4 regions of the Scandinavium lactucae genome follow, and region 2 is predicted to be linked to each of the others. Evidence: predicted binding sites of a transcription regulator. Region 2 holds the regulator's gene; each other region holds the start of a gene.
What was found. Region 2 encodes Fur, which represses iron uptake genes when iron is present. Its sites were predicted from a motif close to ATAATAATGAGAACNACTATCAA; they were not measured.

Region 1: sodA (superoxide dismutase [Mn]) is a predicted target of Fur. The motif match lies at 3,461-3,483, and genes of this name have one in related genera.
Region 3: sufA (Fe-S cluster assembly scaffold SufA) is a predicted target of Fur. The motif match lies at 913-935, and genes of this name have one in related genera.
Region 4: fepB (Fe2+-enterobactin ABC transporter substrate-binding protein) is a predicted target of Fur. The motif match lies at 4,416-4,438, and genes of this name have one in related genera.

The regions. Positions count from the first base shown of each region.
Region 1 is NZ_JAWXRD010000039.1:37,668-43,409, reverse strand. Features, by position in the region: gene rhaB (rhamnulokinase) at 1-175, opposite strand, end outside; gene rhaS (HTH-type transcriptional activator RhaS) at 476-1,312, shown strand; gene rhaR (HTH-type transcriptional activator RhaR) at 1,387-2,235, shown strand; gene rhaT (L-rhamnose/proton symporter RhaT) at 2,236-3,270, opposite strand; gene sodA (superoxide dismutase [Mn]) at 3,557-4,177, shown strand; gene yiiM (6-hydroxyaminopurine reductase) at 4,325-4,999, shown strand; gene cpxA (envelope stress sensor histidine kinase CpxA) at 5,015-5,742, opposite strand, start outside.
Region 2 is NZ_JAWXRD010000035.1:48,835-54,576, reverse strand. Features, by position in the region: gene glnS (glutamine--tRNA ligase) at 1-1,093, shown strand, start outside; gene chiP (chitoporin ChiP) at 1,497-2,909, shown strand; gene SIK69_RS15430 (ChiQ/YbfN family lipoprotein) at 2,957-3,295, shown strand; gene fur (ferric iron uptake transcriptional regulator) at 3,391-3,843, opposite strand; gene fldA (flavodoxin FldA) at 4,170-4,700, opposite strand; gene ybfE (LexA regulated protein) at 4,849-5,142, opposite strand; gene ybfF (esterase) at 5,274-5,742, opposite strand, start outside.
Region 3 is NZ_JAWXRD010000034.1:65,881-71,622, forward strand. Features, by position in the region: gene lpxP (kdo(2)-lipid IV(A) palmitoleoyltransferase) at 1-640, shown strand, start outside; gene sufA (Fe-S cluster assembly scaffold SufA) at 976-1,350, shown strand; gene sufB (Fe-S cluster assembly protein SufB) at 1,353-2,840, shown strand; gene sufC (Fe-S cluster assembly ATPase SufC) at 2,857-3,603, shown strand; gene sufD (Fe-S cluster assembly protein SufD) at 3,578-4,858, shown strand; gene sufS (cysteine desulfurase SufS) at 4,855-5,742, shown strand, end outside.
Region 4 is NZ_JAWXRD010000002.1:70,526-76,267, forward strand. Features, by position in the region: gene entA (2,3-dihydro-2,3-dihydroxybenzoate dehydrogenase EntA) at 1-732, opposite strand, end outside; gene SIK69_RS02420 (isochorismatase) at 732-1,583, opposite strand; gene entE ((2,3-dihydroxybenzoyl)adenylate synthase EntE) at 1,595-3,205, opposite strand; gene entC (isochorismate synthase EntC) at 3,215-4,390, opposite strand; gene fepB (Fe2+-enterobactin ABC transporter substrate-binding protein) at 4,566-5,525, shown strand; gene entS (enterobactin transporter EntS) at 5,619-5,742, opposite strand, start outside.

The DNA of each region.
Region 1 (5,742 bases), on a different contig from region 2:
CAGCTTCAAGACTGTCGATATCCCAGCAGTCTGTGCCGTCCACTTTCTGTAGCGTATTCATAAAACGGTGGATCTCACGCAGTGCCAGGGTCCGTTTTTTGCGGTCGTAACTGGCCAGCATGACGCGCCCGCTGGAGGCACCTAAATCAACCGCCACACAATGGCGAAAACTCATGGCAGGGTCCTTCTGATAGTCATTGCAGACAGTCTGAAGGAGCGCCAGCCTGTCGACCTTCTCACCACTGACAGGGGAAAATGGCGGCTGGCAAGAAAGCAAAGATGAACGTGAGAGGCGTCACACTTTCCAGTAATGAGCCCGCTTCATGCGGATGTGACGCTGAACCCATTTCCTGATTTTTCCTGTCGTTTCTTGAAAAACAGACAGGGTTTGCGTGCTTTGCTGTCAAAAATTCAAGGTGAGAATGGCGGGGGCTGCTTATTATCCTGATAACTTTTCTCATTTCGTGGGGCCATTATGACCGTACTGCACAGCGTGGATTTTTTTCCGTCAGGACATGCACCTGTTGCCATTGAGCCACGGCTGCCACAAGCGGAGTTCCCTGAGCATCACCACGATTTTCATGAGATTGTGATCGTCGAACATGGGACGGGTATTCATGTGTTCAACGGCCAGCCCTATACCATCACTGGCGGGACGGTGTGTTTCGTACGCGATCACGACCGCCATCTGTACGAGCACACCGATAACCTGTGCCTGACCAACGTGTTGTACCGTTCCCCTGACGCGTTCCGCTTTCTGTCTGGTCTGGAACAGCTGTTGCCGCAGGAGCAGGACGGTGTGTATCCGTCGCACTGGCGGGTAAATCAGGCGGTGTTGCAGCAGGTGAGGCAGGTGGTGCAGCAGATGGAAACGCTCGATAGCGGGGACGACATGCATACCATCGCCAACCGAGAAATTCTGTTTATGCAGCTGCTGGTGCATTTGCGGCAGGGCAGTCTGGCGGCGGAGGCGACCAATAACGATGCGCGTCTGAATTTGCTGATGGCGTGGCTGGAAGATAATTTTGCCGATGAAGTGTGCTGGGAAACGCTGGCGGACCGCTTTTCACTGTCGCTGCGTACGCTGCACCGCCAGCTTAAACAGCACACCGGCATGACGCCGCAGCGTTATCTCAATCGTATTCGTCTGACCAAAGCGCGGCATCTGTTACGCCACAGTGACGAAAGCGTCACTGATATCGCATTTCGCTGTGGTTTTGGCGACAGTAATCACTTTTCAACGCTTTTTCGCCGCGAGTTTAACTGGTCGCCGCGCGATATTCGCCAGGGACGCGATACCCTGCTTCAGTAACGCGAGAGCAGTCACCGTTTTATGCTGTAAAAACAGTTAATAATATTCGGTTATTTGCTGTTTGAGGTCTCGCTGTGGTCGCTCCACTTATTCTTCGTAAAGCCGAATTCTTTACGTCACTGCAGCAGGCGGTGGCGGTGGCCGATCGCTATCCGCAAAATGTGTTTGCGGAGCATACCCATGAGTTTTGCGAGCTGGTACTGGTGTGGCGTGGCAACGGGCTGCACATCCTCAACGATCGTCCGTACCGCATCACCCGCGGCGATTTGTTCTACATTCGCGCCGAAGACAAACACTCCTATGCCTCGGTGAACGACCTGGTATTGCAGAACATTATTTATTGTCCGGAGCGATTGAAACTCAACGTCGATTGGGCGGCGCATATTCCTGGTCTGAACGGGATGAACTGGACGCCGCACTGGCGAATTGGCAGCAGCGGCATGACTCTGGCGCGACAGGTCATTACCGCGCTTGAGCAGGAGAGCCATAAAGCCTGTAGTGACGCGAACGAGATGGCTGAGTTGTTATTTGCCCAACTGGTAATGACCTTACACCGGCATCGTTACGCCACCGATAACCTGGCGGCGACCGAAAGCGAGGCGCTGCTCGATAAACTGCTCACCGCGCTGGCGGGTAGTCTGAACCGACCTTTTGCTCTGGACAATTTCTGCGAACAGCAGGCCTGTAGCGAACGGGCGCTGCGTCAGCAGTTTCGTAGTCAGACGGGGATGACCATCAACCATTATTTGCGCCAGCTGCGCATCTGCCATGCGCAGTATCTGCTGGGGCATTCTGAATTGATGATCGGAGAAATCGCGATGCACTGCGGCTTTGAGGACAGTAACTATTTTTCGGTGGTCTTTAACCGGGAGGTGGGGATGACGCCAGGGCAGTGGCGTCATCGGCATAAAAGGGTAGCGTAATCAGTTGGCCATGCCTAAGCCCACGATATTGGCCGCGATAATAATCACCACGCAACCCAGGCTCAGTACGCCCACCGGGCGGCGTCCGGCATTGTTCCACTCTTTCAGGATCAGACCCACCACACCACCGCACAGCACGTAGAAGCTCATGTGCAGCATCCAGCTCATGTAGTCATACTGTGCCGGGATGCGCGCGTGACCCCAGGCGTAGAAGAAGAACTGCAAATACCACATCAGACCGGCAAGCGCGGAAAACAGGATATTGCCGATGATCATCGGTTTTGCCAGCGAGAAGTCCGCTTTTATCGACAGATTTGATTTGGTCGCAAGGCGGATGAAACAGAAACCGAGGTTAATCACCGCGCCGCCGCCCATAATAACGACATAGCTTGGCAAGGCAACGTACAGCGGATCGACGCCGAGAGCGGCGGCGGCTTCATGCATCGGTTTGGCGGCATTCATCGCAAATGACATGCCTGCGGAGAAAATCCCGCACATGACCGCCAGGATCAGACCTTTCTTGAGATTGAACTCTTCAGCCTTGATGCCCATCTTGCGTTCTTTTAGCTGCCCGGCACGGGTAACAATGCCCACGCCGATAACCGCAACCAGCACGCCCAACAGCGTCATCTGCCCACCCTGGGTGCCAATCAACACATCAAACTGACCATTGATGATAGGCGTCATTAGGGTGCCGACAATCAGCGTGATGCCGATAGCGATCCCGATACCCATCGACATGCCGAGGTAGCGCATGGTCAGGCCGTAGTTGATGTTACCGATCCCCCACATAGCGCCAAACAGGAACACTGGCAGCAGCGTAGAGGCATTAAAAGAACCGAAGTATGCCCAGAAATCTGGCAACAGCATGGCGCTGATTGACCAGGGCAGAATCAGCCATGAAACAAAACCACCAATGGCCCACATCGTTTCCCAGGACCAATTTTTAACTTTCTTGAAGGGGGCATAGAAACAGGCTGCACTGGCCGCACCTATCAAATGCCAAAGAATACCCATCGTAATCGCGTGACTCATTTTTTACCCTCATGTTTTACATCGATGATTCTTTCATCTGAAGCATGGAGTATAAAAATCAGCCAGTTGATTAACCTTCGGGCCGCTGCCGTAGAACCCGCAGACCTGGCAAAAAGCGCGTGTTCCCCTTGAGCGGGCTCACAAATTCAGCCACATCACCAAAAGTTATAACCTTATTAAAATTACGGCATTGATAAGCATTTTCAATATCATTTAATTAACTATAATGGACCAACTGCTTACGCGGCGTAACACCTCTGCCGCCCGATGATAATTGGAGATGAATATGAGTTATACACTGCCATCCCTTCCGTACGCGTACGATGCCCTTGAGCCGCACTTTGACAAGCAGACGATGGAAATCCATCACTCTAAACACCACCAGGCCTACGTGAACAACGCCAATGCGGCGCTGGAAAGCCTGCCAGAATTCGCTAATCTGCCGGTTGAAGAACTGATCGCTAAACTGGATCAGCTGCCAGCAGACAAGAAAACCGTTCTGCGTAACAACGCCGGCGGCCACGCTAACCACAGCCTGTTCTGGAAAGGCCTGAAAAACGGTACCACTCTGCAGGGCGACCTGAAAGCGGCTATCGAAAGCACCTTCGGCTCCGTTGAGAAATTCAAAGAAGAGTTCGAGAAAGCAGCCGCCACCCGTTTCGGTTCTGGCTGGGCGTGGCTGGTACTGAAAGACGGCAAACTGGCTGTCGTGTCTACCGCTAACCAGGATTCCCCGCTGATGGGTGAAGCAATTTCTGGCACTTCCGGTTTCCCAATCCTGGGCCTGGACGTGTGGGAACACGCTTACTACCTGAAATTCCAGAACCGTCGCCCGGACTACATCAAAGCCTTCTGGGACGTGGTGAACTGGGACGAAGCAGCGGCACGTTTTGCAGCTAAGAAATAAGACGGCAAAGATAACGCCTGTCTCGCGGCTTTCGGGCTGCTGAAAATAAACCCTGCTGATTCAGCAGGGTTTTTTTATGCCTGTCGCATTTTGCGCAGAATACGTGCAAAAATAGCGAAGATGAGTCTTGAGAGCAGGAGAGGGAAGATGCGATATCCGATGGACGTGTTTACGGGCAGCGTGCAGCAGTATGACGGTAGCCGTCCCAGCGCGATTGCAAAACGGCAGGTCGATGGCGAGCTTGAACTCACAGACCGGGGTCTGGTGGGCGATGAGCAGGCGGAAAAGAAAATTCACGGCGGCCCTGACCGCGCGCTGTGCCACTATCCCCGTGAGCATTATGCCGAGTGGGCGCGGGAGTTTCCCGAACAGGCAGACCTGTTCTGCGCCCCGGCATTTGGCGAGAATCTCTCCACGATCGGGATGACGGAAAAGACCGTATTTATCGGGGATATCTACCGCTGGGGTGAGGCGCTGATTCAGGTCACGCAGCCACGCTCACCGTGCTTCAAGCTCAATTATCACTTCGGTATTAGCGACTTGTCTTCGCTGATGCAGAGCAGCGGCAAAATGGGCTGGCTGTATCGGGTAATTGTGGCGGGAAAGGTCTCGACGGAACAGCCGCTGGAACAGGTGTCGCGCCTAAGTGATGTGTCAGTGTATGACGCGGCGGCGATTGCGTGGTACACGCCGTATGACGATGAACAGTACCGTCGGTTGCTGTCTGCGGCAGGATTGTCGGTGAGCTGGACGCGAACCATGCAGAAGCGGCGTCTGAATGGGCAGATTGAAGATAATTCGCGGCGGCTGTGGGGGAAATAATTTCCCCCACACCCCTTAACCTCGTTTGTACAATGGCAGCCACAGGGTCAGACGTAAGCCGCCCAGCGGGCTGTCATCTGCCTTCACCCAGCCGCGATGCTGCTGGATAGCGGTTTCAACGATCGCCAGACCCAGACCGGTGCCGCCGGATTCGCGATCGCGGGCTTCATCGGTGCGGTAGAATGGACGGAAAATCTGTTCTCTGTCTTCAGGGCTTACGCCCGGCCCGTCATCATCCACGTTAATGGTGATGCCGTCTTTATCCACCGAGAAGCTGACTGAAATTTTGGTGTGCGAATAGCGCAGGGCGTTACGCACGATATTTTCAAAGGCACTTTCCAGCGCATTCGGATTACCGTACAGCGGCCACGGGCCTGGTGGATACTCGACGGTGAAAGATTTACCGACCTGTTCGGCCTCAAACGCAGCGTTATCCAGCACTTCACCCCACAGCTGATTGGCCTTCAGATTTTCGCTTACCAACGCGTTTTTCGACTGATTGCGCGACATCACCAACAGGTCGTTGATCATACTATCCAGACGATGCGCTTCCATTTCGATACGCTCCAGCTCTTTGCTCTCGCCGGTACGACGGCGCAGCAGAGCAGTCCCCAATTGCAGACGCGTTAACGGCGTGCGAAGTTCGTGGGAGATATCAGAAAGCAGACGCTGGTTGGCGGTCATCATTCTTTCCAGCGCGGTCACCATCTGGTTAAAGCTCGAACCCGCAGCCAAAAATTCCT
Region 2 (5,742 bases):
TCGCATCAAATTCGCCGATCACCATCAGACCGGCAGTAAGTGGTGCATCTACCCGATGTATGACTTCACCCACTGCATTAGTGATGCGCAGGAAGGCATTACCCATTCGCTGTGTACGCTCGAATTCCAGGACAACCGTCGCCTGTACGACTGGGTGCTGGACAACATTTCCATTCCGGTCCATCCACGTCAGTACGAGTTCTCTCGTCTGAATCTGGAATACACCGTGATGTCCAAGCGTAAGCTGAACCTGCTGGTTACCGACAAGCACGTTGAAGGCTGGGATGACCCGCGTATGCCGACCATCTCCGGTCTGCGTCGTCGCGGCTATACCTCCGCGTCCATTCGTGAGTTCTGTAAGCGCATCGGCGTCACCAAGCAGGACAACACCATCGAGATTGCATCGCTGGAATCCTGCATTCGTGAAGATCTCAACGACAATGCACCGCGTGCGATGGCGGTTATCGATCCGGTTAAACTGGTTATCGAAAACTACCCGCAGGGCGAAAGCGAAATCGTCACCATGCCGAACCATCCGAGCAAACCTGAAATGGGCAGCCGTGAAGTGCCGTTCAGTGGTGAAATCTGGATCGATCGCGCTGACTTCCGTGAAGAAGCCAACAAGCAGTACAAACGTCTGGTGATGGGCAAAGAAGTGCGCCTGCGCAACGCTTACGTGATTAAGGCCGAGCGCGTAGAGAAAGATGCAGAAGGCAACATTACGACTATCTTCTGTACTTATGATGCCGATACGCTGAGTAAAGATCCGGCGGATGGCCGTAAAGTGAAAGGCGTGATCCACTGGGTTAGCGCTCAGCATGCGCTGCCGGTTGAGATTCGCCTGTACGATCGTCTGTTTAGCGTACCGAACCCGGGTGCCGCAGAGGACTTCCTGGCGGTCATCAACCCGGAATCATTGGTTATCAAGCAGGGCTATGCTGAGCCTTCGCTGAAAGCCGCTGAAGCGGGCAAAGCGCATCAGTTCGAACGTGAGGGTTACTTCTGCCTAGACAGCCGTTACACCACCGCTGAGAAGCTGGTGTTTAACCGCACCGTCGGTCTGCGTGATACCTGGGCCAAAGCGGGCGAGTAATCTTTCCGTTATCGCCTAATGAAAAAGCGTCGCCCTGAGCGGCGCTTTTTTTAAGTCATTTTCGTGATGCGAAATAATATCATTTCGATCTATGAAACACCGCCTCTGTCTTGTTACATTTTCAACTGACGTTATTCTCTAATTCGTTGTAAAACCCCAGCCTAATGCACCTTCTGGTATTTCCTTTCAAAAAGCAACTTTGTAACAAAACGCAATCAAATATGTGCGCCCTGTCATAATCTTGTGCTTTCGTGCGGAAAAAGGATTGATAATTCGCGTCGCGAAAAATAGTCTACCGACATAGCGTTAGGACATTTCTGCCTCGCTACTTTTTTGCAGTACTTATTTTTTATCGCTGTTCACCTTTGTGAGCGCGTTTTTAAAAGTCAAAGAGGATATACACATGCGTACGTTCAGTGGCAAACGTAGTACGCTGGCGCTGGCTATTGCCGGGGTCACCGCAATGTCGGGCTGGATTGCAGTTCCGCAAGCCAGTGCAGCAGGATTCGTAGACGATTCAACCTTAACCGGCGGTGTTTATTACTGGCAGCGTGAACGTGACCGTAAAGACGTCACCGACGGCGACAAATACAAAACTAACCTTTCCCATTCCACCTGGAACGCCAACCTCGACTTCCAGTCTGGCTATGCCGCCGATTTTATCGGCCTTGATATTGCTGCTTTCACCGCTATCGAAATGGCGGAATCATCAGAAAGCGGACACCCAAACGAAATTGCGTTCTCATCCATTAATAAAGGCTACGACGAAGATTACTCTGGCGATAAGAGTGGTATCAGCCTTTATAAAGCCGCCGCGAAATTCAAACTGGGTCCGACCTGGGCGCGTGCAGGTTATATTCAGCCAACCGGGCAAACGCTTTTAGCGCCGCACTGGAGCTTTATGCCAGGTACCTATCAAGGGGCAGAAGCCGGGGCAAACTTTGATTACGGTGATGCTGGTGCGTTGAGCTTCTCCTATATGTGGACCAACGAATATAAGGCTCCATGGCACCTCGAAACAGACCATTTCTATCAGAACGATAAGAAAACCAAAGTTGAGTATCTGCACTCCATTGGTGCCAAGTATGATTTCAAAAATGACCTGGTGCTCGAAGCCGCATTTGGTCAGGCAGAAGGCTTTATGGATCAGTACTTCGCCAAAGCCAGCTACAAATTTGATGTTGCCGGCGCGCCACTCTCAACCAGCTACCAATTCTATGGGGCGCGTGACACCGTTGAGAGCAACACCATTAACGATATTTACGACGGCACCGCGTGGTTACAGGCACTGACCTTCGGCTATAAAGTGGCTGACGTAGTTGACCTGCGCCTGGAAGGGACGTGGGTAAAAGCAGAAGGCCAGCAGGGTTACTTCCTCCAGCGTATGACCCCGACCTATGCTTCTTCCAACGGTCGTCTGGATATCTGGTGGGATAACCGCTCAGACTTCAACGCCAACGGCGAAAAAGCGGTGTTCTTCGGTGCGATGTATGACCTGAAAAATTGGGATATGCCAGGCTGGGCCGTCGGCGCATCTTACGTGTATGCCTGGGATGCCAAACCGGCGGACTGGTATATCAACAGCGCAGGTCAGCGTGAAGACAACGCCTCGAACAAAATCAAAGAGTCTTCTTACAGCTTTGATGCGATGTACACCGTGCAGGAAGGCCGTGCGAAAGGCACGCTGTTCAAACTGCACTTCACTCAATACGACAACCACTCCGACATCCCAAGCTGGGGCGGCGGTTATGGCAACATCTTCCAGGATGAGCGTGACGTGAAGTTCATCGTTATTGCCCCGTTCACTATCTTCTGACACGCGTGCGGCAGGGTAAACCTGCCGCGCATTGATAAGGCCGTATCATGAAAAAATTGATTCTTATCGCCGTTATGGCTTCCGGGCTGGTGGCCTGTGCGCAGCCATCTCCTGCACCACAAGAAGACAGCAAGCTGAAAGATGCCTACAGCGCCTGTATCAATACCGCTGAAGGAAATCCGGATAAAATTGAAGCCTGCCAGAGCGTGCTCAACGTACTGAAAACTGACAAGACTCATCAGCAGTTTGCGACTCAGGAAAGTGTACGCGTTCTGGATTACCAGAATTGTATTCTGGCGACGCGTACCGGCAACGATCAGGCAGTCAAAGCCCGTTGTGATCAGGTGTGGAAAGAGATTCGCAGTAACAATACGCCTAAGCCGTAACCCTCGACGGTTGGCGCTATTGCCCCAACGTTATGCCAAAAATGCCAATAAAAAAGCCAACCGTCAGGTTGGCTTTTACTTTTCTGGATGTCCGATTATTTCTCGGCACCATCATGTGCGTGCTCATCTTCACGGCAGTCACCTTCTGCGCAATGGCCATAAAGATACAGACTGTGGTTGGTCAGACGAATGCCGTGTCTGGTGGCAATTTCGCGCTGACGCGCTTCGATAGAGTCATCACTGAATTCGATAACCTTGCCACAGTCGAGGCAGATCAGGTGATCGTGGTGATGCTGTTGGGTCAATTCGAAAACAGATTTACCGCCTTCGAAATTGTGGCGGGTGACAATCCCGGCATCGTCGAACTGGTTCAGAACGCGATACACCGTTGCCAGACCAATTTCTTCGCCCATGTCGATGAGGCGTTTATAAAGGTCTTCCGCACTGACATGGTGATTGTCAGGCTCCTGAAGCACTTCCAGAATTTTCAATCGAGGAAGCGTGACTTTCAGGCCTGCCTTCTTTAATGCGGTATTGTTGTCAGTCATGCGGAATCAGTCCTGTTGCTAGGCGATACACTTCCTTATTGGAAGTATTACTAAGAATGAATTCAGGATAATGCGTCTCATTATAGGACTGCGGTGCCTAAATGAAAACTGCAAACCCTGAGCAAAGTATGCTTTTCAGAAACGAGGCATCATCTGCAAAGCGAAACATCCGACCTCGTCAAAACAGAAGACATTGTACAGATATGTGCTCAAAAGTTAAAAATTTGTAGCGATTAATTTGATTGCTTATATCTATTAATTTTACGCAACCTATCGATCTGTTCATCAATCACACGGCGCAACGCGAGCGCTGCGCCGTTACATCATCAGGCGTTCTTGATCTCTTCCAGGTGCAGCTCTTCAGAGATTTGTTTTACCCACTTCTGAACGCGTTCAGCGGTCAGTTCAGGCTGGCGATCTTCATCAATGGCCAGACCAACAAAATGGTTGTCATCGGCCAGACCTTTAGAGGCTTCGAAATGGTAGCCTTCGGTTGGCCAGTGACCGACGATGGTCGCGCCGCGTGGTTCGATGATGTCGCGGATGGTGCCCAGCGCATCACAGAAATACTCTGCGTAGTCTTCCTGATCGCCACAGCCGAACAGGGCCACCAGTTTGCCGTTGAAGTCTACCTCTTCCAGCGTTGGGAAGAAGTCGTCCCAGTCACACTGTGCTTCACCGTAGTACCAGGTTGGGATACCCAGCAGCAGAATGTCGAAACCTTCGAGGTCTTCTTTACTGCTCTTGGCAATGTCATGCACCTCGGCAACGTCTTTGCCCAGCTGCTTCTGGATCATCTTCGCAATATTTTCGGTGTTACCGGTGTCGCTGCCGAAAAAAATACCTGTGATTGCCATGAGTAAAATAACCTCTTGAAACGTAATGAAATGATGGTGGAATGTTGCCCACAGATAAAGGCAATGATAGCAGGAGGAGAAGTGCGCGGGAACTGCAATTGCGCCGGACTGCACTCACTGCTAAATGAAAGTGAAAGATTTCGTGTTTTCAGTCACGTTCCTGGCCGTGTAACACAGCCAGCTGTTGCATCAGTATCTCTTCGATAAGCTCGCTGCGGCTCATGTTTCTGGCATCCGCCAGCTCATTGAGCGCGTCGACGGCATCGTTATTGAGCTTAAGCTCAACGCGTTTGAGACCGTTGCTTTTGTCGCGTTTCAGCTGATTACGCTTATTAATGCGTAACTGTTCGTCGCGTGAGAGCGGATTGGTTTTCGGCCTTCCCGGGCGACGCTCGTTTGCGAACAAATCTAATGTCGTTCGGTCCGTTTGTTCTTTTGCCATGATTCAGAGTGACTTCGGGGAAACAAGCCGCCAGACGACAGGCCCGGCGCAGATAGCGCGCAATCATACATGAGCGAAACCCACACGCCAACGCCGGGAGCCACAATGGCGCTTGCTTGCTCGGATTTTAATCATTCCGCCAGATAGCGACGGATAGCGCGGAGTACTGCTTCCGGTTTTTCAGCATGAACCCAGTGTCCGGCTCCGGCAATCACGTGCGCTCGCGCCTGTGGGAACTGCGATAACAGGGCGTCGCGGTACGCGTTGGTGACATAAGGCGAGTTGCCGCCAGCAATAAACAGGGCAGGGTGGTCCCATGCGGGAATCGTTTCCCAACCGACGATGTGCGGGTACTGATCCCATAACGTGGGCACGTTGAAGCGCCATTCACCGTCGACAAAAGATTTCAGCAGGAACTGAATCACGCCTTCTTCATTAATATGCTGGCGCATAACCTCTGCCGCTTGCTGACGGTTTGAGACAGCGGCTTCGGTCACCGCGTTGATGGCCGCAAAGATTTCATCGTGACGACGCACCTGATAATTCACCGGGGCAATATCGATTGCCACCAGTTTTCCGACGCGTTCTGGTGCCAGGGCG
Region 3 (5,742 bases), on a different contig from region 2:
CATGGCCTGGTTCTGGAGCGATGCCCGGGTTAAGAAATGGTTTGACGTAGAAGGGTATGAGAACCTGACCAAAGCGCTGGAAACCCAAAAAGGCGTGATGGTGGTTGGCGTGCACTTTATGTCGCTGGAACTCGGCGGCAGAACCATGGGCTTGTGCCGACCAATGATGGCCACCTATCGTCCGCATAACAGCAAATTGATGGAGTGGGTGCAAACCAAAGGTCGCCTGCGCTCCAACAAAGCGATGATTGATCGTCGTAACCTGCGTGGTCTGGTCACTGCGCTGAAACACGGCGAAGCGGTGTGGTTTGCACCGGATCAGGATTACGGCCCGAAAGGCAGTACCTTTGCGCCGTTCTTTAATGTGCAGCAGGCGGCGACCACCAACGGTACGTTTGTCCTTCAGCGTTTGTCAGGCTCCGCTCTGCTGACGATCACCATGGTGCGTAAAGCCAATAACCGTGGCTACAGCCTGTTCATCAGTGAACCGTTGAAAGATTATCCGACGGAGGATGAGTTCCTGGCCGCGAGCTACATGAACAAGGTGATTGAAAAAGAGATCCTGCGTGCGCCTGAACAATATCTGTGGGTACACCGCCGTTTCAAAACCCGCCCGGCGGGTCAGGCTTCACTGTACTGAATCATCTTAAATGGTTGTGCAAGCCCTGAGGTTAACCGCCTCAGGGCTTTTTTGTGGCTGTTGCAAGCCGAAAGCCTATCTCATAAATCGGTATTTTCTATACATCTTTTCATTTCCGTAATTTCTCCACGCGTTTCTGGCCAAAGCATCTATTTTTCAATGCATTAAACAATTCCCAATCTACCTGTTCACCCTTTGCATAGGGTCTATGCTTAGTAAAAGGCCTCTAATGCAGGTATTCCTGTGAAAGCCCCTGCTGGCAAGGGGTTGAAGTGAGAATCATTATCACTAACATAGGGAGATGGCCTGGTGGCTTCAACTGAAAAGGTGGACCTATGGAATTGCAATCAGAAACCTTCAATCCTGCTGACTTTGCATGGCGCGGTATAAGTCTGACGCCCGCGGCAGCAGCCCATGTCTGCGATCTGGCGGTCAAGCAGGGTGTGCAAGGGATTCGGCTGGGGATTAAAACCTCCGGCTGCGCAGGTTTTGCTTACGTACTGGATACCGTTACCGAGCCGAAAGCGGACGATTTGTTGTTCGAAGTGGACGGCGCGAAGCTATGGGTGCCGTTACAGGCGATGCCGTTTATCGACGGGACGGAAGTCGATTACGTGCGTGAAGGCTTAAACCAAATCTTTAAGTTCCATAATCCGAAGGCGCAGCATGAATGTGGCTGTGGCGAAAGTTTTGGCGTGCAGGCGGAGTAACTATGTCTCGTAATACTGAAGCAACTGACGATGTCAAAACCTGGGCCGGTGGTCAGCTCAACTATAAAGAAGGGTTCTTTACCCAACTACAGACCGATGAACTGGCGAAAGGGATCAGCGAGGAAGTGGTACGGGCAATTTCAGCCAAACGTAATGAGCCGGAGTGGATGCTCGAGTTTCGCCTGAACGCATATCGGGCATGGGTTGAGATGGAAGAGCCGCACTGGCTGAAAGCCCATTATGACAAGCTGAACTACCAGGATTACAGCTATTACTCTGCGCCATCCTGCGGCAACTGTGATGAAACCTGCGCCTCAGAGCCTGGAGCGGTGCAGCAAACCGGTGCCAATACTTTCCTGAGCCAGGAAGTTGAAGACGCGTTTGGCCTGCTCGGGGTACCGGTGCGTGAAGGGCGAGAAGTGGCGGTCGATGCAATTTTTGACTCCGTTTCCGTCGCCACCACCTATCGGGAAAAGCTGGGTGAACAGGGCATCATTTTCTGTTCATTTGGCGAGGCCATCCACGATTATCCCGATCTGGTGCAGAAGTACCTCGGCACGGTGGTGCCCAGCAACGACAACTTCTTTGCCGCACTTAACGCGGCGGTGGCGTCCGACGGTACGTTTATTTATGTGCCAAAAGGTGTGCGCTGTCCGATGGAGCTGTCCACCTACTTCCGTATTAATGCCGAAAAAACCGGGCAGTTCGAACGTACGATCCTGGTGGCCGATGAAGGCAGCTACGTCAGCTATATCGAGGGCTGTTCGGCCCCGGTGCGCGACAGCTATCAGCTGCATGCGGCGGTGGTGGAAGTCATCATCCACAAAGACGCTGAAGTAAAATATTCCACAGTGCAGAACTGGTTTCCTGGCGATAACAACACCGGCGGCATCCTCAATTTCGTCACCAAGCGTGCGCTGTGTGAAGGCGAAAACAGCAAGATGTCATGGACGCAGTCAGAAACCGGCTCAGCCATCACCTGGAAATACCCGAGCTGTATTCTGCGCGGAGACAACTCGATTGGTGAATTTTTCTCAGTGGCGCTGACCAGCGGCCATCAGCAGGCCGATACCGGCACCAAGATGATCCACATTGGCAAGAACACCAAATCGACCATTATCTCGAAAGGCATCTCCGCCGGGCACAGCCAGAACAGCTACCGGGGTTTAGTGAAAATCATGCCAACGGCGACCAACGCGCGCAACTTTACCCAGTGTGATTCGATGCTGATTGGCCCTGACAGTGGGGCGCACACCTTCCCGTACGTGGAATGCCGCAATAACACCGCCCAGCTTGAGCACGAGGCGACCACCTCGCGTATCGGCGAAGATCAGCTGTTCTACTGTTTGCAGCGTGGCATCAGTGAAGACGACGCGATTTCAATGATCGTTAATGGTTTCTGTAAGGACGTTTTCTCAGAGCTGCCGCTGGAGTTCGCGGTGGAAGCGCAAAAACTGCTGGCCATCAGCCTCGAACACAGCGTCGGTTAAGGATTAAGGGATACACATGTTAAGCATTAAAGATTTACAGGTCGCAGTTGAAGACAAAGAGATCCTGCGCGGGCTGAACCTTGAGATTCGCCCGGGGGAAGTCCATGCCATTATGGGGCCGAACGGTTCCGGGAAAAGTACACTCTCCGCCACCCTGGCCGGACGCGAGGATTATGAAGTTATCGGCGGCACAGTAGAGTTTAAAGGTAAGGATTTGCTCGAACTGGCACCGGAAGACCGTGCCGGAGAAGGTATTTTCATGGCCTTCCAGTATCCGGTCGAAATCCCGGGGGTCAGCAACCAGTTCTTCCTGCAAACCGCGCTCAATGCGGTGCGGGAGTATCGCGGCCAGGAAACGCTGGATCGCTTCGATTTTCAGGATCTGATGGAAGAGAAAATCAAATTGCTGAAAATGCCGGAAGATTTGCTCACCCGGTCGGTCAACGTGGGTTTCTCCGGTGGCGAGAAAAAGCGCAACGACATTCTGCAAATGGCGGTGCTGGAGCCTGAGCTGTGTATTCTGGATGAATCGGATTCCGGGCTGGACATTGACGCCCTGAAAATTGTCTCCGACGGCGTGAATGCGCTGCGCGATGGCAAGCGGGCGTTCATCATCGTTACCCACTATCAGCGTATTCTGGACTACATCAAACCCGATTTTGTCCACGTGTTGTATCAGGGGCGTATCGTGAAGTCTGGCGATTTCACGCTGGTTAAACAGCTGGAGGAGCAGGGCTATGGCTGGCTTACTGAACAGCAGTAACGCGCTGCAACAGTGGCATCATCTGTTCGAGGCGCAGGGTGATGCGCGCACGCCGCATTCGGAACAACATCTGCAACAGATGCTGCGACTCGGTCTGCCGACGCGTAAACAGGAAAACTGGAAATACACCCCGCTCGACGGGCTGCTCAACAGCCAGTTCGTCAGTACCGCAGCGTCAATCACGGGTGAGCAACGGGATGCGCTATCGCTGCCGGTGGATGCCCTACGTCTGGTGTTTGTGAACGGTCAGTTCAACACCGCGCTGAGCGACTCACTGAATAGCATTAATGACAGCGGCTATCATGTGGCGGTCGATAACACCCGTGAAACGCTGCCCGCACCGGTGCAGTCTGAGGTATTTCTGCATCTCACCGAAAGCCTGGCGCAGACGGTGACCCACATTCAGGTGGCGCGAAATCAGCGGCCCACGAAGCCGTTGCTGTTGATGCACATCACCGAAGGCACCGGCGGCGAGGAGATGAATACCGCCCATTACCGGCATCATCTGGAACTGGCGCAGGGCGCACAGGCGACGGTGATCGAGCATTTCGTTAGCCTGAATGACACTCGGCATTTCACCGGTTCGCGTCTGACGATGCAGGTGGCGGACAATGCCCATTTGCAGCACATCAAACTCGCGTTTGAGAACCCGATCAGCTATCACTTCGCCCATAACGATATACAGCTCGGCCAGGATGCCAGCGCGGCAAGCCACAGCTTCCTGTTGGGCGGCGCGGTGCTGCGCCACAACACCAGTACCCAGTTGAATGGCGAAAATACCACGCTGCGGATCAACAGCCTGGCGATGCCGGTGAATAATGAGGTGTGCGACACGCGGACCTGGCTTGAGCACAACAAAGGCTATTGCAACAGCCGCCAGCTGCATAAAACTATCGTCAGCGATAAAGGGCGAGCGGTGTTTAACGGGCTGATCAACGTGGCGCAGCATGCGATTAAAACCGACGGGCAGATGACTAATAACAACCTGCTGTTGGGGCGTCTGGCGGAAGTCGACACCAAACCGCAGCTCGAAATCTATGCCGACGACGTGAAATGCAGCCACGGGGCGACCATCGGACGTATCGACGACGAGCAGCTGTTCTATCTGCGATCGCGTGGGATTAAGCAACAGGCCGCGCAGCAGATGATTATGTACGCGTTTGCCGCGGAACTGACCGAAGCCATCAATGATACGGTGATCAGGCAGGAAGTGCTGGCGCGGATCGGCCAGCGCTTGCCGGGGGGAAGAGCATGACATTTTCCATAGAGCGGGTACGCGCAGATTTTCCGGTACTGACCCGGGAGGTAAATGGGCAGCCGCTGGCGTATCTCGATAGCGCCGCCAGCGCGCAAAAACCCAATGCGGTGATTGACGCCGAAGCGGAGTTTTATCGCCACGGCTATGCGGCGGTGCATCGTGGGATCCATACCCTGAGTGCCGAAGCCACCGCGCGAATGGAACAGGTGCGCCAGCAGGCGGCTAACTTCCTCCACGCACGCTCGGCTGAAGAGCTGGTGTTTGTGCGCGGCACCACCGAAGGGATAAACCTGGTGGCCAACAGCTGGGGCGGAAGCAACGTCGGCCCGGGCGACAACATCATCATCAGCCAGATGGAGCACCACGCTAACATTGTGCCATGGCAGATGCTGTGTGCCCGCACCGGGGCCGAACTGCGGGTGATTCCACTCAATCCCGACGGCACGCTACAGCTTGATGCGGTGCCGGGTCTGTTTGACGCACGCACCAAACTGCTGGCGATAACCCAGGTGTCGAATGTCCTCGGGACTGAAAACCCGGTGCAGGCATTGACCGAACTGGCGCATCAGCATGGGGCGAAAGTGCTGGTGGACGGGGCGCAGGCGGTGATGCATCACGTGGTGGATGTGCAACAACTTGACTGCGACTTTTACGTCTTCTCGGCGCATAAACTGTATGGCCCTACGGGCATCGGCGTTTTGTATGTGAAAGAGCAGATTTTGCAGGAGATGCCGCCATGGGAAGGCGGCGGCTCGATGATTGCTACCGTCAGCCTGACCGAAGGCACGACGTGGGCGAAAGCACCGTGGCGTTTTGAAGCAGGCACCCCGAACACCGGCGGCATTATCGCACTCGGAGTCGCGCTGGATTACGTTAGTGGC
Region 4 (5,742 bases), on a different contig from region 2:
GTCGACCACGATATCCTGCAACGTAATGTGGCTGGCGCAATCGGAGGCGAGGAACAAAATGGTGCTGGCGATTTCCTGCGGACGGGCAATTTTCCCCAGCGGAATGCCGAGTTTGAACTGCTCGCCGAAGCCGCGAATGCGCTGCTGTTCAGCATCATCGCTGACCCACAGCGTGCGCTGCATGTCGGTATCGGTCGAACCCGGCGAAACAATATTGCAGCGCACACCGCTCGCCGCCAGTTCCAACCCGACGGTCAGGGCCAGGTTTTTCAGCGCCGCTTTCGATGCGCCGTATGCGCTCATGCCGATGCGCGGGGTGTGCGCCGCATCTGAGGCGACGGTGACTATCGCCCCGCCCTGCTGCTGACGAAATTTCGCCATTGTCTGCTGGAACAAATTGAACGCCCCGCCGACGTTGACCGCGAAGGTCTGCTGCCAGTCGGCCTGGCTCAACGCGTCCGTCGCGCCCATACGTAAAATTCCGGCGGCATTGACCAGCACGTCGAGACGCGCCAGGTCATGTAACAGCGGCGCACAGACCAGCAGCACCTGCTGCGGATCCGCGACGTCCATTTTCACCGTGGTGAACGGATAATCAGTCTGTTCGAACGCCAGGTCGAAGCCGGTGACGTCTGCCCCAGCCTCAACAAACGCCCGGGCGGTGGCGTAACCAATGCCTTTGCCCGCCCCGGTAACCCATACCGTTTTGCCGTGAAAATCGAATCCGGCCATCACTTCACCTCGCGGGACAACAGCGCCCACCAGGCATCAATCGTTGGATTCTTCGCCAGCATCACAAAATCGATATCGCCGTGAACTTTGCGCCAGCGCGCCGCCAGGGCCATCATCCGCACCGAATCCAGACCGTAATCAATCAGATTTTCGTCATCCAGCGGTTCGTCGGATTCATCCAGCAGCGGCAGGATCACCGCCCGCAGTGCCGCTTTTGACCCCGGCAGCGGAAGCAGTTCTTCGGTCATCACTACGCGCCCGGAACGTCCGGCCACGTATTTCAACGACATCAGATGCTCGTCGCGGCTGAAATCCGCCAGCGCATCAGCCACAAAGAACGGTTTGATATCCCGCATGAACGCGTCGGTGGCGGTGGTCATGCAGCCAATGTGCGCATACACCCCGGTGATAATCAGCTGGTTGCGCCCGGTCTCTTTGAGCATCTGCTCCAGCGGCGAGCGGTGGAATGCGCTGTAGCGCCATTTGACCAGCACGGTGTCGGCTTCGTCTGGCGCGAGGGCGGCAATCACCCGCTGCTGTTCCGGTGAGCGGGTCAGGCCCGGCCCCCACATATCGTTCAGCAAGGCGCGGTCTTCATCGCTCTGCTCTTTCGGCTGGGCGGTGTAGTAAACCGGAATATTGTGTTTTTTGGCGAAATCGCGCAGGGCTTTGATATTGGCGACCACGGTCTCCATCATCGCGCTGTTTTCCCCCCAGAAGTTGAGGAAATACTCCTGCATATCATGAATAAGCAGCGCAGCGCGTTGTGGTTCGAAGGCCCAGTCCACTTTGTTGGCCGGGATATCGGCGGCGGTGGGCAGCGCGTAAGCCTGCAGTTTTGGAATTGCCATACTCTTCTCCTTCAGGCCAGGGCGCGGTCTGCAATCCACTGACGCAATTGTTTTTTATCGACTTTACCGACCGGGGTCAGCGGCAGTGCGGCCACGCACTCCACCCGGTCCGGCAGTTTGAATTCGGCCACGCCCTGCTCGCGCAAGAAACGGCGGACGGCTACCGCCTTCAGCGGGGTTTTCACCACCAGATACGCGCAGCTCTTTTCGCCGAGCAGGCTGTCTTCCATGCTGACCAGTGCGGCGTGGATCACCGCCTCGTGGCGTAGCAGCAGATTTTCGACTTCCTCGGCAGCAATCTTTTCCCCGCCACGGTTGATCTGATCTTTCTCGCGCCCCTGTACCGTGATGTAGCCGTGTTCGTCGATTGAAATCAGATCGCCCGAGCCGTAAAAACCGTTGGCATCGAAGGCGCTGGCGTTATGCTCCGGGCTGTTGTAATAGCCGCGGAAGGTATACGGCCCGCGGGTCATCAGACGGCCCACTTCGCCACGCGGCAGCGGATTGCCGTCAGCATCGGCGACCCACACTTCGTCATCCGGCGACATCGGGCAGCCCTGGGTGTGGATGATACGTTCCAGCGGATCGTCCAGGCGGGTGTAGTTCACCAACCCTTCCGCCATGCCGAACACCTGCTGTAGCTGGCAACCGATTTCCGCCGGAATACGTGCCGCCAGCGTCGCCGACAGCCGTGCGCCGCCGACCTGTAACAGCGTCAGAGAAGCTAATTGCGCCTGGCTGTTGTCGTCGTGAACGGCCTGCAACCACAGGCTCACCGCCGGGGGCACCAGCGCCGCGACGGTAATTTGATGCTGTTCAATCAACGGGAAACAGAGCGTGGCGCTCGGGTCGGCGGCCAGAATGACGCAGCCGCCCGCGAGAAACACCCCGAGTGCGCCTGGCGAACTCAACGCGTAGTTGTGTGCCGCAGGCAGCGCGCACAGATAGCGCGTGGTCGCGTCAAAGGCGCAAATCTCATTGCTGCGGCGAATGCTGTAGTAATAATCATTGTGGGTGCGCGGAATGAGCTTCGGTGTGCCGGTACTGCCACCGGAGAGCTGGAAGAAAGCCACTTCCCCTGCGTCGGTGGGTGACGGCACAAAATTATCCGCAGGCTGCGCCATTGCCGCCGCCAGATTGTGTTCCCTGTGGTCGTTACGCAGCAGCACAATACGCACCGAGTCGTGCTGATCGACAAAGTCGTTAAGGAAGGCGTCATCGGCAAACAAGGGGTGCTCACGGTCGGCAATCACTAACGCCGGTTGAATTTGCGTGGCGTAGGCCTGCAGTTCGCTGCGCTGATGGCTGAACAGCGCATTCACCGGGGCCACGCCGATACGCAGCAGTGCGAACAGGGTGATATAAAATTCCGCTACGTTGCCCAGATGCACCAGCGCGGTTTCCCCCGCTTGCAGTCCCTGACGCTGCAACGACGACGCCAGGTTATCCACCCGAACGTTCAGGTCGCGGTAGCTGAAGCGACGATCGCCGTCGATCACTGCCAGCCGCTCGCTGTCGGCGTGACGCGTCAGAATGTCGGTCAGCGGCAGATCCTGCCAGTAGCCCTTTTCACGGTAGCGGGCCGCCAGCTCCGGTGGCCAGGGCGTAAATGCAACACTCATCGTCAATCCTTAATTGAGGCCAAACACGTTCAGCATGGTGGTCAGCTTGACGCCGGTTTCACGCCATTCCCCCAGCGGGGATGAGGCAGGCACGATACCCGCGCCCGCGAACAGGCGAATGTGGTTGGCGCGGACGTTGGCGCAGCGGATGGTGACCACCCACTCGCCGTTACCCTCGGCATCACACCAGCCGACAATTCCGCCGAACAGCTCCCGGTCGAATGGCTCCAGCTCAGCGATCAGCTGCTTGGCGACATCGTGCGGGAAGCCGCTCAGGGCAGGCGTTGGATGCAGTAGGCAGGCCAGCGACAGCGCGTTCTCCCCGGCTTTTGCCTCGCCTTCAATTGGGGTCGCCAGGTGCCACAGCGTCGGGGTGGTGATCAGCTGCGGTGAGGACGGGAGCGACAGCGCATCGCTGCGCGGGCCCAGCACGCTTTTCATCGCCTGGGTGACGAGGTCATGCTCGTGGCGGTCTTTTTGCGAGGCCAGCAGACGGTTGCCCGCTTCCCGGTCCAGCACGTTATCCGGCTGACGTCGCGCGGAACCGGCCAGCGGCAGCGAGCTAAAATGCGCCCCGTCTTTGCGCAGCAGCAGTTCCGGACTGGCCCCAAGCAGCACACCGCCGTCGGGCAGCGGCACATGGAAGTTGAAGCTCGCCGGGTTCTGAGCAATCAGCCTCTCCAGCAGCGCCCCGGTGTCAACGCGGGTGTCAGTGGTTATCTCGATCAGCCGCGAGAGCACCACTTTGTCGACTTTCGGCGTAGCGGTCAGCGCGGCGGCGCTCGCCACCATCTGCATAAACAGGTCCTGCTCAGGGATTTCCTGACGCGCCAGAACCTGCATCGGCTTCATGCTGGCGGCGTAAGGGGCGGAGTGCTGCTTGGCAGTGCGGGAAAACGCCTCGCTGTGCTGCGGAATAAACAGCGCGGAAGGCTGGGTAGTATCAAACGGGATCGCGCCCACCAGCAGCGGACGTTCAATTCCAGCGGCTTTAGCCTGCGCAAAGGCATTGGCAAGGGTGTGCTGGAACGCCCCCGCTAAATCTTCACCGCCTTCCACGGGCTGTTCGATGCGACGAAAACAGCCTGAGGTAGTAAAACTGCGGTACGGCGACATAAAAAAGAAGCTGTCGGGTGACAGCGTTGGGGCGACTTCCTGCACGGCCTCAGCCGGTGACGTTTCCATATCATCCTCCAAAACGATAAAGATATTAATAATGATTATCATTTATATTTTGGTTCGGTAAGCTAAAAGTAAAAGCGTCCCTTGTCAACTTCCGCCGCATCTTCCGACTTGCATCTGGGCAGACATGAAGTGAAAATGAGTTTCATTAACATCCACAAAACAGGACTTTGTCGTCGTGAAATTCCCCGTTTTCTTCCGTCATACCCTGCTCATCTCCGGGCTGTGCCTTTTAGGATTAACCTCAGCCGTGGCCGCCGACTGGCCGCGTCAGGTGACCGACAGTCGCGGCAGCCATACGCTCGAGCACAAACCGCTGCGCATCGTCTCCACCAGCGTGACCCTGACCGGTTCCTTGCTGGCGATTGACGCCCCGGTGATTGCCAGCGGGGCCACCACGCCGAATAACCGCGTGGCGGATGCACAGGGCTTTTTGCGCCAGTGGAGCGAGGTGGCGAAACAGCGCAAGCTCACGCGGCTGTATATCGGCGAACCGAATGCCGAGGCCGTGGCCGCGCAGATGCCGGACCTGATTCTGGTCAGTGCTACCGGCGGCGACTCGGCGTTAGCCCTGTACGATCAGCTGTCGACCATCGCCCCGACGCTGGTTATCAACTATGACTCGCAAAGCTGGCAGGCCCTGCTGACTCAGCTGGGTCGTATCACTGGCCAGGAACAGCAGGCCGCCGCGCGGATCGCCGAATTTGATACCCAGCTGGCGACGCTCAAAAAACAAATGAAACTGCCGCCACAGCCGGTCAGTGCATTGGTGTACACCGCCGCCGCCCACAGCGCGAACCTGTGGACGCCGGAATCCGCCCAGGGAAAACTACTCGAACAGTTAGGTTTCACCCTTGCCCCGCTGCCTGCCGGGCTGCACACCAGCCAGAGCCAGGGTAAACGCCATGACATAATTCAGCTGGGCGGCGAGAACCTGGCCACGGGCCTGAACGGCGAATCGCTGTTTGTGTTCGCGGGCGACCAGAAAGATACCAACGCCATCGAGGCCAATCCGCTGCTGTCGCACCTGTCGGCGGTGCAGAACAAACGCGTTTATGCGCTCGGGACCGAAACCTTCCGCCTGGATTACTACAGCGCAATGCGGGTGCTACAGCGTCTGGAAACGTTATTTGGTTGATGCCTTTTCCCGGTGGCGCACGCGTGTCGGGCCTACGGAATGTGCCGTGCAGGCCCGGTCAGGCGTAGCCGCCACCGGGCACCTTCCACCGGATTAAACCGCTGCCGTTTCTTGTCGGAAGCGGCGCAACTCCCCGAGCAGCAACACCAGAATCAGCCCAACGATCGCCAACGCCCAACCGCTGGCTGACGCCGCCGCAACCGGGGTGAGCATTGCG